Regions from separate parts of the Streptomyces polygonati genome, predicted to be linked through region 3. Evidence: riboswitches for the same ligand, from Rfam matches in the RefSeq annotation. Region 3 holds a riboswitch; each other region holds the start of a gene.

Region 1 (3,267 bases), on a different contig from region 3:
CCCTTTGGGGCTCGATCGTGCCGTCGGCGGCATCCAACAGGGGCGCGGGGAACCGCGCGACAGGGGCCGCGAGCGCAGGCGGGACGCCGATAGGCTGGATCCTGCCAGAGGGCGACCCCTTTCCAGGAGCGTGACCATGAGCGACGTGAACCCCGCCGGAGGCACCAGCATGAGTCCGCGGTCCTGGCCCGACGTACTGACCTCGCTGCTGGCCGGCCGCGACCTGAGCGGGGACGACACCGCCTGGGCGATGGACCGGATCATGCGCGGCGAAGCCTCCGACGTGCAGATCGCCGGGTTCGCGATCGCGCTGCGGGCCAAGGGCGAGACCGTCGAAGAGGTCGCCGGCATGGTCCGGACGATGTACGAGCACGCCAACCTCATCGAGGTGCCCGGCCGCACCGTCGACATCGTCGGCACCGGCGGCGACCTCGCCAGGACCGTCAACATCTCCACCATGGCCGCGATAGTGGTGGCCGGAACCGGTGCCAAGGTCGTCAAGCACGGCAACCGGGCCGCCTCCTCGGCCAGCGGCGCCTCCGACGTACTGGAGAAGCTCGGCGTCAATCTGGAACTGACCCCGCAGCGCGTCGTGGAAGTGGCCGCCGAGGCCGGCATCACCTTCTGCTTCGCGGTGAAGTTCCACCCGGCGCTGCGCCATGTGGCCACCGCCCGCGCCGAGTTGGGAGTGGCCACCACCTTCAACTTCCTCGGCCCGCTGACCAACCCGGCCCGGGTCCGCGCCCAGGCCACCGGAGTGGCCGACCTGCGGATGGCACCGATCATGGCCGGCGTGCTCGCCGAACGCGGCTCCTCCGCGCTGGTGTTCCGCGGCGACGACGGCCTGGACGAGCTGACCACCACCGCCACCTCCCACGTATGGGTGGTGCGCGACGGCAAGGTCGAGCCGACGTCCTTCGACCCGCGCGATGTGGGCCTCGACCTGGTGCCGGTGGCGGCGCTGCGCGGCGGTGACGCCGCCCACAACGCCGATGTGGCCCGGCGGCTGCTGGCCGGTGAGCAGGGTCCGGTACGGGACGCGGTGCTGCTCAACTCGGCCGCCGCGCTGGTGGCGCTGTCCCCCGGCGAGGGGACGCTCGAAGAGCGGATCTCCGCCGGTCTGCTGGAGGCCGCGCGGTCCATCGACTCGGGCGCCGCCGCCGCCGTCCTGGACCGCTGGGCCAGGGCCAGCCACGCCTGACCGCCGCCACCCCCGCGCTCCCCGTCACCAGGCCGAAAGGCAGGCGCCGTCCGATTGCTGGACGGCGCCTTGCGCGTTCAGCGGCATATGGCAGAATCCCTTTCAGGTCACGAGTGACAGCGTTAAGGCCCCGGCTCGCTGTCCGGCAACCCTCCGTCCGAGGTGGGGTGCCCCGGGTGAGGACCAGGCTGTGAGCAAGCAAGGCTCGCAGCAAGCCGGACTTGGGGAGCTCTGTCATGACCGTGTTCAGCCCTGCCACCGCCGCCGACCGCGAGGTCCGTACGCCGCTGCCGGTACTGGGACGGGACGTGAGCGTCCCGCTGGTCACCGGCGGCGAGGTGACATACGCGGCCCTGGACTACGCCGCCAGCGCGCCCGCCCTCCAGCGGGTGTGGGACGACGTGGCCGCCTACGCCCCGTACTACGGCAGCGTGCACCGCGGCGCCGGCTATCTGTCGCAGCTGTCCACCGACCTGTTCGAGCAGAGCCGGGCGACCGTCGCCGAATTCCTCGGCTGTCGACCCGACGACGAAGTCATCTTCACCCGCTCCACCACCGATTCGCTCAATCTGCTGGCCGCCGCGCTGCCGGCCGGCACCCAGATCTTCGTCTTCGAGACCGAGCACCACGCCTCCCTGCTGCCCTGGGCCCGCGGTGAGGACGCCCGGGTCACCTGGCTGCCCGCCCCCCGCACCCCCGAGCAGGCCGTCGCCCAGCTCGACGTGGCCCTGCACGGCGCGCCCAAGGGCCCGAAGCTGGTGTGCGTCACCGGGGCGTCCAATGTCACCGGGGAGATCTGGCCGGTGCGCAAGCTGGCCGCCGCCGCCCACCGGCACGGCGCCCGGATCGTGCTGGACGCGGCCCAACTCGTCCCGCACCACGCGGTGGACATCGCCGCGCTCGACGTCGACTGGGTGGCCTTCTCCGGCCACAAGCTCTACGCGCCCTTCGGCGCCGGAGTGCTGGCCGGCCGCCCGGACTGGCTGCGCGAGGCCGAACCGTATCTGGCCGGCGGCGGCGCCACCCGCAAGGTGACCCGCACGGCCGACGGCGGCCTCGACGTGGTGTGGCACGAAGCGGTCGCCGCCCGGCACGAGGCGGGATCGCCCAACGTCATCGGCGCCTACGCCATCGCCTCGGCCTGCCGCGCCCTGTCCGAGGCCGGCTTCGACCGACTCGTCGCCCGCGAGCGGCAGTTGCTGGCCGAGCTGCGCGAGGGGCTGGCGGCGCTGCCCGAGGTCCGGGTGCTGTCCCTCTTCGGCGCCGACTCGGCCCGGGTCGGCGTCCTGTCCTTCGTCGTCCAGGGCTGGAACAGCTCCCACTTCGCGGCGGCGCTCTCCGCCGAGTACGGCATCGGCGTCCGCGACGGCCTCTTCTGCGCCCACCCGCTGGTCCGTACGCTGCTGGACAGCGAGCCCGACGAGCCCGGCGAATGCGGCGCCCCCGACGCGGCCCCGGGCGAGCGGTCCCTCAACGCGATCCGGGTCAGCTTCGGCGCCGGCACCCCCGACGAGCACATCGCCCGCTTCCTCGCGGCCGTCACCACGCTCGTCCAGGACGGCGCCCGCTGGAACTACCGCACTGAGAACGGCCGCTGCGTCCCGGCCCGCGACTGACAGGTGTCCGGGGGCGCGCTGACGTCCCGTCCTCAATCGCCGGACGGGCTCGACAAGTCGAGGTCGACCGGGCTTCGGCCCGTCCGGCGTTACGCGTCCAGCCCGATGGCGAACGCCGCCTCCAGGTCGTGCTGCGAATACGTCCGGAAAGCGACGTGCGTATCGGTGACCTGCACCCCCGGGATCTTGCTGATGCGCCCCGGGATGATGTCCGCCAGATCGTCGTGCCGGCCCACCCGGACCAGCGCGACGAGATCGTAGTTGCCGGTCACCGAGTAGACCTCGCTGACGTTGTCGAGCGCGGCGATGGACTCCGCGATCTCCGGGATCCGGTCGACAGACGTCTTGATGAGCACGATCGCGGTGATCACGACGGGATGTCTCCTTGGGTCGGCCTGATGACGAGGCTCACCTTACGCCGTGGCCGATAGCACACCCACGCGCACAGGA
Region 2 (3,267 bases), on a different contig from region 3:
CGCGGCTGAATGTATCTGCACGGATGCCCAGTGCAACAGGTCAATCGGACGAGAATTCTGGGGCTGACTCATCGGAAATAACCCAGGAAAAAACGATAAGACGGGGCATCTCGGGCCGGACAAACCCGACCAATCAGAAAATTCGCATGTGAATTTGGCGATAAATCGCCGCACCTGGCCGCGCCGGCCCCAACTCACTTGCCCCCGGCAACTGTACAACATTTCAACTATCTCCCCGCGCCACCCCGGCACGGCGACGCCCCGCCCACCACAGCGGGTGAGCGGGGCGCAAGATCGGACAACGTCCGCCAAAGATCCGCGTCAGAGCTTCATACAGAAACGCGGCGGTTCCGTTTCAGCCGCCCGCGACCGCGGGAATGATCGAGACACTGGCGCCGTCCGGCACCGCGGTGTCCAGCCCTTCGGAAAAACGCACATCGTCGTCGTTGACATAAACGTTCACGAAACGGCGGAGCTTTCCGCTGTCGTCGAGAACACGCGCCGAAATACCGGAGTGATTGCTCTCCAGCGAGGTGATGACCTCGGCCAGCGTCGCGCCCTCGGCCGGCACTTCCGCCTGGCCGCCGGTGTAGGTACGGAGAATGGTCGGGATTCGAACGGATGCGGTCATGCGAGGCCAGCCTCTCGGAACGCGGCAACGGTGGGGCGGATGACGGCGGTGGGTCCGGTGGTCGGAGCCACCGCGTCCAGGGTCTTCAGTCCGTCGCCGGTGTTCAGCACGACGGTCTCGGCGGCCGGGTCCAGCTGCCCGGTCTCGATCAGCTTCCTCAGCACGCCCACGGTCACCCCGCCGGCCGTCTCGCCGAAGATGCCCTCGGTCCGGGCCAGCAGCTTGATCGCGTCCACGATCTGCGCGTCGTCGACATCCTCGATCGCGCCGCCGGTGCGCCGGGTGATGTCCAGGACGTACGGCCCGTCGGCCGGGTTGCCGATCGCCAGCGACTTGGCGATGGTGTCCGGCTTCACCGGCCGGACCACGTCCCGGCCGGCCTTGAAGGCCGCCGACACCGGTGAGCAGCCCTCGGCCTGGGCGCCGTAGATCTTGTAGGGCTTGTCCTCGACCAGGCCGAGCTTGATCAGCTCCTGCAGGCCCTTGTCGATCTTGGTGAGCTGGGAGCCGGAGGCGATCGGGATGACCAGGTTGTCCGGCAGCCGCCAGCCGAGCTGCTCGGCGATCTCGTAGGCCAGGGTCTTGGAGCCCTCGCCGTAGTACGGGCGGAGGTTGACGTTGACGAAGCCCCAGCCCTCGCCGATCGGGTCGCCGATCAGCTCCGAGCAGAAGCGGTTCACATCGTCGTACGAGCCCTCGATGCCGACCAGTTGGCCGCCGTAGACCGCGGCCATGACGACCTTGCCGGCCTCCAGGTCGTGCGGGATGAACACGCACGAGCGCAGCCCCGCGCGGGCCGCCGCGGCGCCCACCGCGCCGGCCAGATTGCCGGTGGAGGAGCAGGACAGCGTGGTCAGGCCGAAGGTGCGGGCGGCCTCCAGGGCGATCGCGACGACCCGGTCCTTGAAGGAGTGCGTCGGGTTGCCGGAGTCGTCCTTGACGTACAGGCCGCCGGTGATGCCCAGTTCGCGGGCGAGATTGTCGGCCTTGACGAGTTTGGTCCAGCCCGGGTTGAGATTGGGCCGGTCGGCGAGGTCGGCGGGCACCGGGAGCAGTGGCGCGTACCGCCAGATGCTGGTAGGGCCGGCCTCGATCCGGCGGCGCAGGCCCTCGGGGTCGCCCAGCGGCAGGTCGTAGGCCACTTCGAGCGGGCCGAAACATTCCTGGCAGGCGAAGATCGGGCTGAGCGGGAAGCGGGTGCCGCATTCCCGGCAGGACAGCGCCGCGGCCGGCCCGAAGGGGCGCGGGGTGGAGGGGGTGTCGTAGGTGCTGGCGACGGTTTGCACAGCCATGTCGGCGAGGCCCTTTCTCCTCATCTTCCCCGTGGCGTACGTCGCCACGAGACGGAATTGGCACCTTCCCCACCGTGTGACCTCGCGGTCGGCGGGAGGGTTGCCGGGGCTTCAACGGGCCGTTCCCTCTGCCCCTCTGGATGAGCGGTATGGCACCGGACGCGGTGATCCGGGCATTTGTCGTTCTTGTACGGCGGCCCCGGGATGCGAGGACCGTACGTGTTGCTCAAGACTGTAACTGAGAAGTGTCGTGTCCGAGCGTCGCGTCCGTACCGCGAGATGGGTCGGACGGAGTCGCACCGGGCACCGCAACCGGGCATCACAACCGGGTTTCACTCCGGCAGGGAGAAGCGCACGTGCTCGATGAAGTGGAGCGCTGGCTGGCGCACCGGTCGTGGTCGGCGGACGACCGGCCTCTTGATCTGCTGCTGGCCGCCAAACGCGCGGCGGGTCAGTGGGGCACGATCAGCGTGGTGCTGCCCGCGCTGAACGAGGAGGCGACGGTCGGCGCGATCGTCGCCGCGATCCGGCGCGACCTGATGACGCCGGAGGTCCCGCTGGTGGACGAGCTGGTGGTGGTCGACTCCGCCTCCGACGACCGTACGGCCCAGGTGGCCGCGCAGGCCGGCGCGCGGGTGGTGCGGCGGGACGCGATCCTGCCGCGGCTGCCGGCCGTGGCCGGCAAGGGTGAGGTGCTGTGGCGGTCACTGCTGGTCACCAGCGGTGAGATCGTCTGCTTCATCGACGCGGACCTGCGGGAGTTCGACACCCGGTTCGTGTCGGGCATCGTCGGGCCGCTGCTCACCGATCCCGCGATCGGCCTGGTCAAGGCGATGTACGACCGGCCGCTGGAGACCGGCGGCGAGGTGGTGGCGGCCGGGGGCGGCCGGGTCACCGAGCTGGTCGCGCGCCCGCTGCTGAATCTGCACTGGCCGCGGCTGGCCGGCTTCGTCCAGCCGCTGGGCGGGGAGTACGCGGCCCGCCGCTCGCTGCTGGAGCAGCTGCCCTTCCCGGTCGGCTACGGCGTGGAGCTGGGCATGCTGGTGGACGCGCTGGATCTGGTCGGCCTGGACGCGATGGCCCAGGTCGACGTGGGAGAGCGGCACCACCGCCACCAGGACGGCCAGGCGCTGGGCCGGATGGCCGCGACGATCTACCACACCGCCCAGCACCGCCTCTCCCGCGGCCACCTGGTCCGCCCCCGGCTGACGCAGTTCGACCGGGTGAGCGAGGAGGGGTTCGTGCCGCGCACCCATTCGGTGGATACGCAGGAGCGGCCGCCGATGCTGGAGATCGGCGAGTACGTGGCACGGCGTGCGGCTTGACCGGGCCCGGCGCCGGCCC
Region 3 (3,267 bases):
GCGCTGCTGCTGGCCGCCGGACAGCTGCCGGGGGTAGGAGCCCTCCCGGCCGGCCAGGCCGACCCGCTCCAGCAGTTCGCGGGCCCTGGCGGCGGCCTGTTTGCGCGGCACGCCGTGCACCGCGATCGGCGCCTCGACGATGTTGTCCAGGACGGTGAGGTGCGGGAAGAGGTTGAACTGCTGGAAGACCATGCCGACCCGGGCGCGCTGCCGGGTGATGGCGCGGTTCCCCAGTTCGTGCAGCCGGCCGTTCCGGTAGCGGTAACCGATGATCCCGCCGCCCACCTGGACGAAGCCGGCGTCCGGCCGCTCCAGGTGGTTGATGGTGCGCAGCAGGGTGGACTTGCCCGATCCGGAGGGGCCGAGCAGGACGGTGACCTCGCCGAGGCGGATGTCGAGATCGACACCGTCCAGCACCAGGTGCGTGCCGAAGCTCTTGCGCAGTCCCCTGATCCGTACCAGGGGCTCGGTGGTCTCCTCGGTCATGACAGCCCCGCCAGTTCCTTGCCGGTCCGGCCGAGCAGCGGCACATTGCCCCGGAAGAGCTGCCAGAAGCCCTTGCCGCCGCCGCGGTTGGTCCCCCGGGCGTAGTAGCGCTCGACGAAGAACTGCCCGATGGACAGCAGTGTGGTGAGGATGATGTACCAGAGTGTCGCCACCAGCAGCAGCGGGATGATCAGGTAGTTCTGGTTGTAGATCAGCTGCGAGGAGTAGAGCAGGTCCTGCACCGCGATGACGCTGACGATCGAGGTCGCCTTGAGCATCCCGATCAGCAGATTGCCCGAGGCCGGCACGATGGCCGGCATCGCCTGCGGCAGCACGATCTTGCGGAAGATCCGCACGCTGCCGAGGCCGAGCGCCTGGGCGGCCTCGGTCTGGCCGTGGTCGACGGACAGGATGCCGCCCCGGACGATCTCCGAGGAGAAGGCCGCGACATCCAGGCTGAGTCCGACGTACGCGGCGAGGATGCCGCTGAACAGATGCGCGGTCCGCACCGTGACGAAGGCGTGCCCGAACGGGATGCCGAGCGACAACTGGGGGTACAGCGAGGCGAGTTCGTACCAGAAGAGCAGCTGCACCAGCGGCGGGACGGAGCGGAGCAGCCAGACGAAGGCGAAGCTCAGCGAACTGAGGACCGGGTTGCGCGACAGCCGCATCGCGGCGACGCCGATCCCGAGCAGATAGCCGGTGGCCATCACCGCGGCGGTGAGCCAGAGCGTCAGCTCCAGCCCGTGCACGATCGACCCGTTCAGGAAGTAGTCGCCGACGGTGCCCCACTGGAACCGCTTGTTGGTCAGCACCGTGTTGACCAGCATCGCGAGGAGCACCAGCACGGCGAGGGCGGAGACCCACTGGCCGGGGTGGCGCAGCCGGACCAGCTTCGCGGCCAGCAGTTGCTCGTCGCTGGGGCGGCCGGGGGCAGCCGGTGGGGGCCCCTCGGGCGTCGGGGGCGGTGGTTCCGGCGCGGTGGAGGTGCGCGCGGAGATGTCAGGGCTGCTCATGGCGGTGTGCTTTCCGTCCCATGGGAGCGCGGCACCGCGCCGTGGACGGCGGCGTGGTGACGTGCGGGGTGGGGGCGTGGCCGGACGACGGGAGACGTGCGGTAACTCGGCGCCGGTTACGGCGCGGGCACGGTCAACAGACCGGGGATATCCCCGGACACAGTGCGCTGCTCACCCGGAGCAGGTCGACGTGGCGCCGGGCCACCATGAGCTGGGCGAACCCGCGCGGACCTGACGTGCCGCCGTTGCCGGAGCGTCGTACCTGCATGCGGATCACCTCGCCATCCCCGGGCCCCAGCGGGCCTCGCGCTTGCGGGACGTGTCCGTCCCGCCGGGTTGTCACCTGGAGCACCCCACCGCGTCGGGGGGTCGCTGGTCAGCCGGCCAGGGCTTGAGGCTGACGCTCATAACCAGGATTCACGCTAACCGCTCAGTGAGCTTTGGGCAATGCCCTGCATTCCGACGGGCGTTCGGTGACGGCGGCTTCACCAGCGGTGAACGGCCCCCGACGGGTGGGCGGGCGGACCGGTGGCACGCGGGGAGGGCGGCCGGAAGGAGGAGGGAACTACGTGGCCGGGCAGCGAAGTTGATGTGGGAAACTGTTGCCAGCCAGTCGCAGGTGGGGGGCGCCGCGGCGGCAGTCGAGAGGAGCGCAGCGTGACGCAGAACGGCTTCCGCGCCGAGGAGATCGATACCAGCAGGCCGCATCCCGCGCGGATCTACGACTACCTGCTGGGCGGCAAGGACAATTACGAGGTCGACCGCGAGGCCGGCAACCAGCTCGCCTTCGCCGCGCCCGAGGTGCGGATCGGTGTGCGGGCCAACCGCGCCTTCCTGCAGCGCGCGGTCCGGTATGTGATCGGCAGCGGCGTCCGGCAGATCCTCGACGTCGGCACCGGGCTGCCCACCTCGCCGAACGTGCACGAGATAGCCCAGGAAGTGGCGCCGGACGTACGCATCGCCTACGTCGACAACGACCCGATCGTGAACACCTACGCCAACGCGCTCCTCAGCCCGTCCGGCGCCACCAGCATCGTGCTCGCCGATCTGCGCGACCCGCGGGCCATCGTGGACCACCCCGAGGTCCGCCGGGTCATCGACTTCGGCGAGCCGGTCGCCCTGCTCCTCGTCGCCATCCTGCACTTCCTGACCGAGGCGGAGCGGCCCGAGCAGGTCGTCGCCACGCTGCGCGACGCGCTGCCGGCCGGCAGCTTCCTGGTGCTCTCGCACGCCACCGGCGACTTCGCCGACCGCACCGAGGCCCAGGCGGTCTACAAAAACGCCACCGCCACCTTGAACCTGCGCTCCCACGCCCAGATCGAGCGGTTCTTCGACGGCTTCGAACTGCTGGAACCCGGCCTGGCCCAGGTCCCCTTCTGGCGCCCCGACACCCAACCGCCCGCCCGTTCCCGCGAGATCGGCTTCTACGGCGGCGTGGCCCGCAAGACCGGCTGACCCCGCAGCGCGCCGTTCCGGGACGGGAGGCAGATGAACGAGGGAATCATCAGGATCGGTCCGGCCGGCGATCCGCCCGGCGCACAGCCTCCCGAGGACGAGATCGGCGCCTTCGTGGCAGGGCCGCCGTTCATCTGCCGCGGTCCGTCCACCGCCGTGATCGTGCCGTGGATCCAGGTCTTCTCCACCGGGCTGCTGGTCATGATCGACGTGCGCTTCCGCGCCAGTGCCACCCCGGAATCCGCAAGGCTCGAACTGCGCCGGATCATGCACGGCGACGACGAGCCGATGCCGGGACGCCTGCATGTGG

What was found. A riboswitch is a leader RNA that binds a small molecule or an ion and turns the genes downstream of it on or off. The one in region 3 is predicted to bind S-adenosylmethionine.
Region 1: linked by a shared signal. The riboswitch ahead of ACFO3J_RS02280 (aminotransferase class V-fold PLP-dependent enzyme) and the one ahead of ACFO3J_RS25330 (putative leader peptide) in region 3 are both predicted to bind S-adenosylmethionine.
Region 2: linked by a shared signal. The riboswitch ahead of thrC (threonine synthase) and the one ahead of ACFO3J_RS25330 (putative leader peptide) in region 3 are both predicted to bind S-adenosylmethionine.

What each region holds. Positions count from the first base shown of each region.
Region 1 covers NZ_JBHSBB010000003.1:63,974-67,240, forward strand. Annotated here, with positions in the region: gene trpD (anthranilate phosphoribosyltransferase) at 137-1,201, shown strand; SAM riboswitch class IV at 1,307-1,424, shown strand; gene ACFO3J_RS02280 (aminotransferase class V-fold PLP-dependent enzyme) at 1,438-2,817, shown strand; gene ACFO3J_RS02285 (Lrp/AsnC family transcriptional regulator) at 2,907-3,188, opposite strand; gene ACFO3J_RS02290 (rhomboid family intramembrane serine protease) at 3,185-3,267, opposite strand, start outside.
Region 2 covers NZ_JBHSBB010000013.1:206,321-209,587, reverse strand. Annotated here, with positions in the region: gene ACFO3J_RS19135 (MoaD/ThiS family protein) at 356-631, opposite strand; gene thrC (threonine synthase) at 628-1,923, opposite strand; SAM riboswitch class I at 1,941-2,070, opposite strand; gene ACFO3J_RS19125 (glucosyl-3-phosphoglycerate synthase) at 2,280-3,248, shown strand.
Region 3 covers NZ_JBHSBB010000018.1:9,405-12,671, forward strand. Annotated here, with positions in the region: gene ACFO3J_RS25320 (amino acid ABC transporter ATP-binding protein) at 1-486, opposite strand, end outside; gene ACFO3J_RS25325 (amino acid ABC transporter permease) at 483-1,502, opposite strand; gene ACFO3J_RS25330 (putative leader peptide) at 1,636-1,770, opposite strand; SAM riboswitch class IV at 1,804-1,914, opposite strand; gene ACFO3J_RS25335 (SAM-dependent methyltransferase) at 2,160-2,957, shown strand; gene ACFO3J_RS25340 (hypothetical protein) at 2,991-3,267, shown strand, end outside.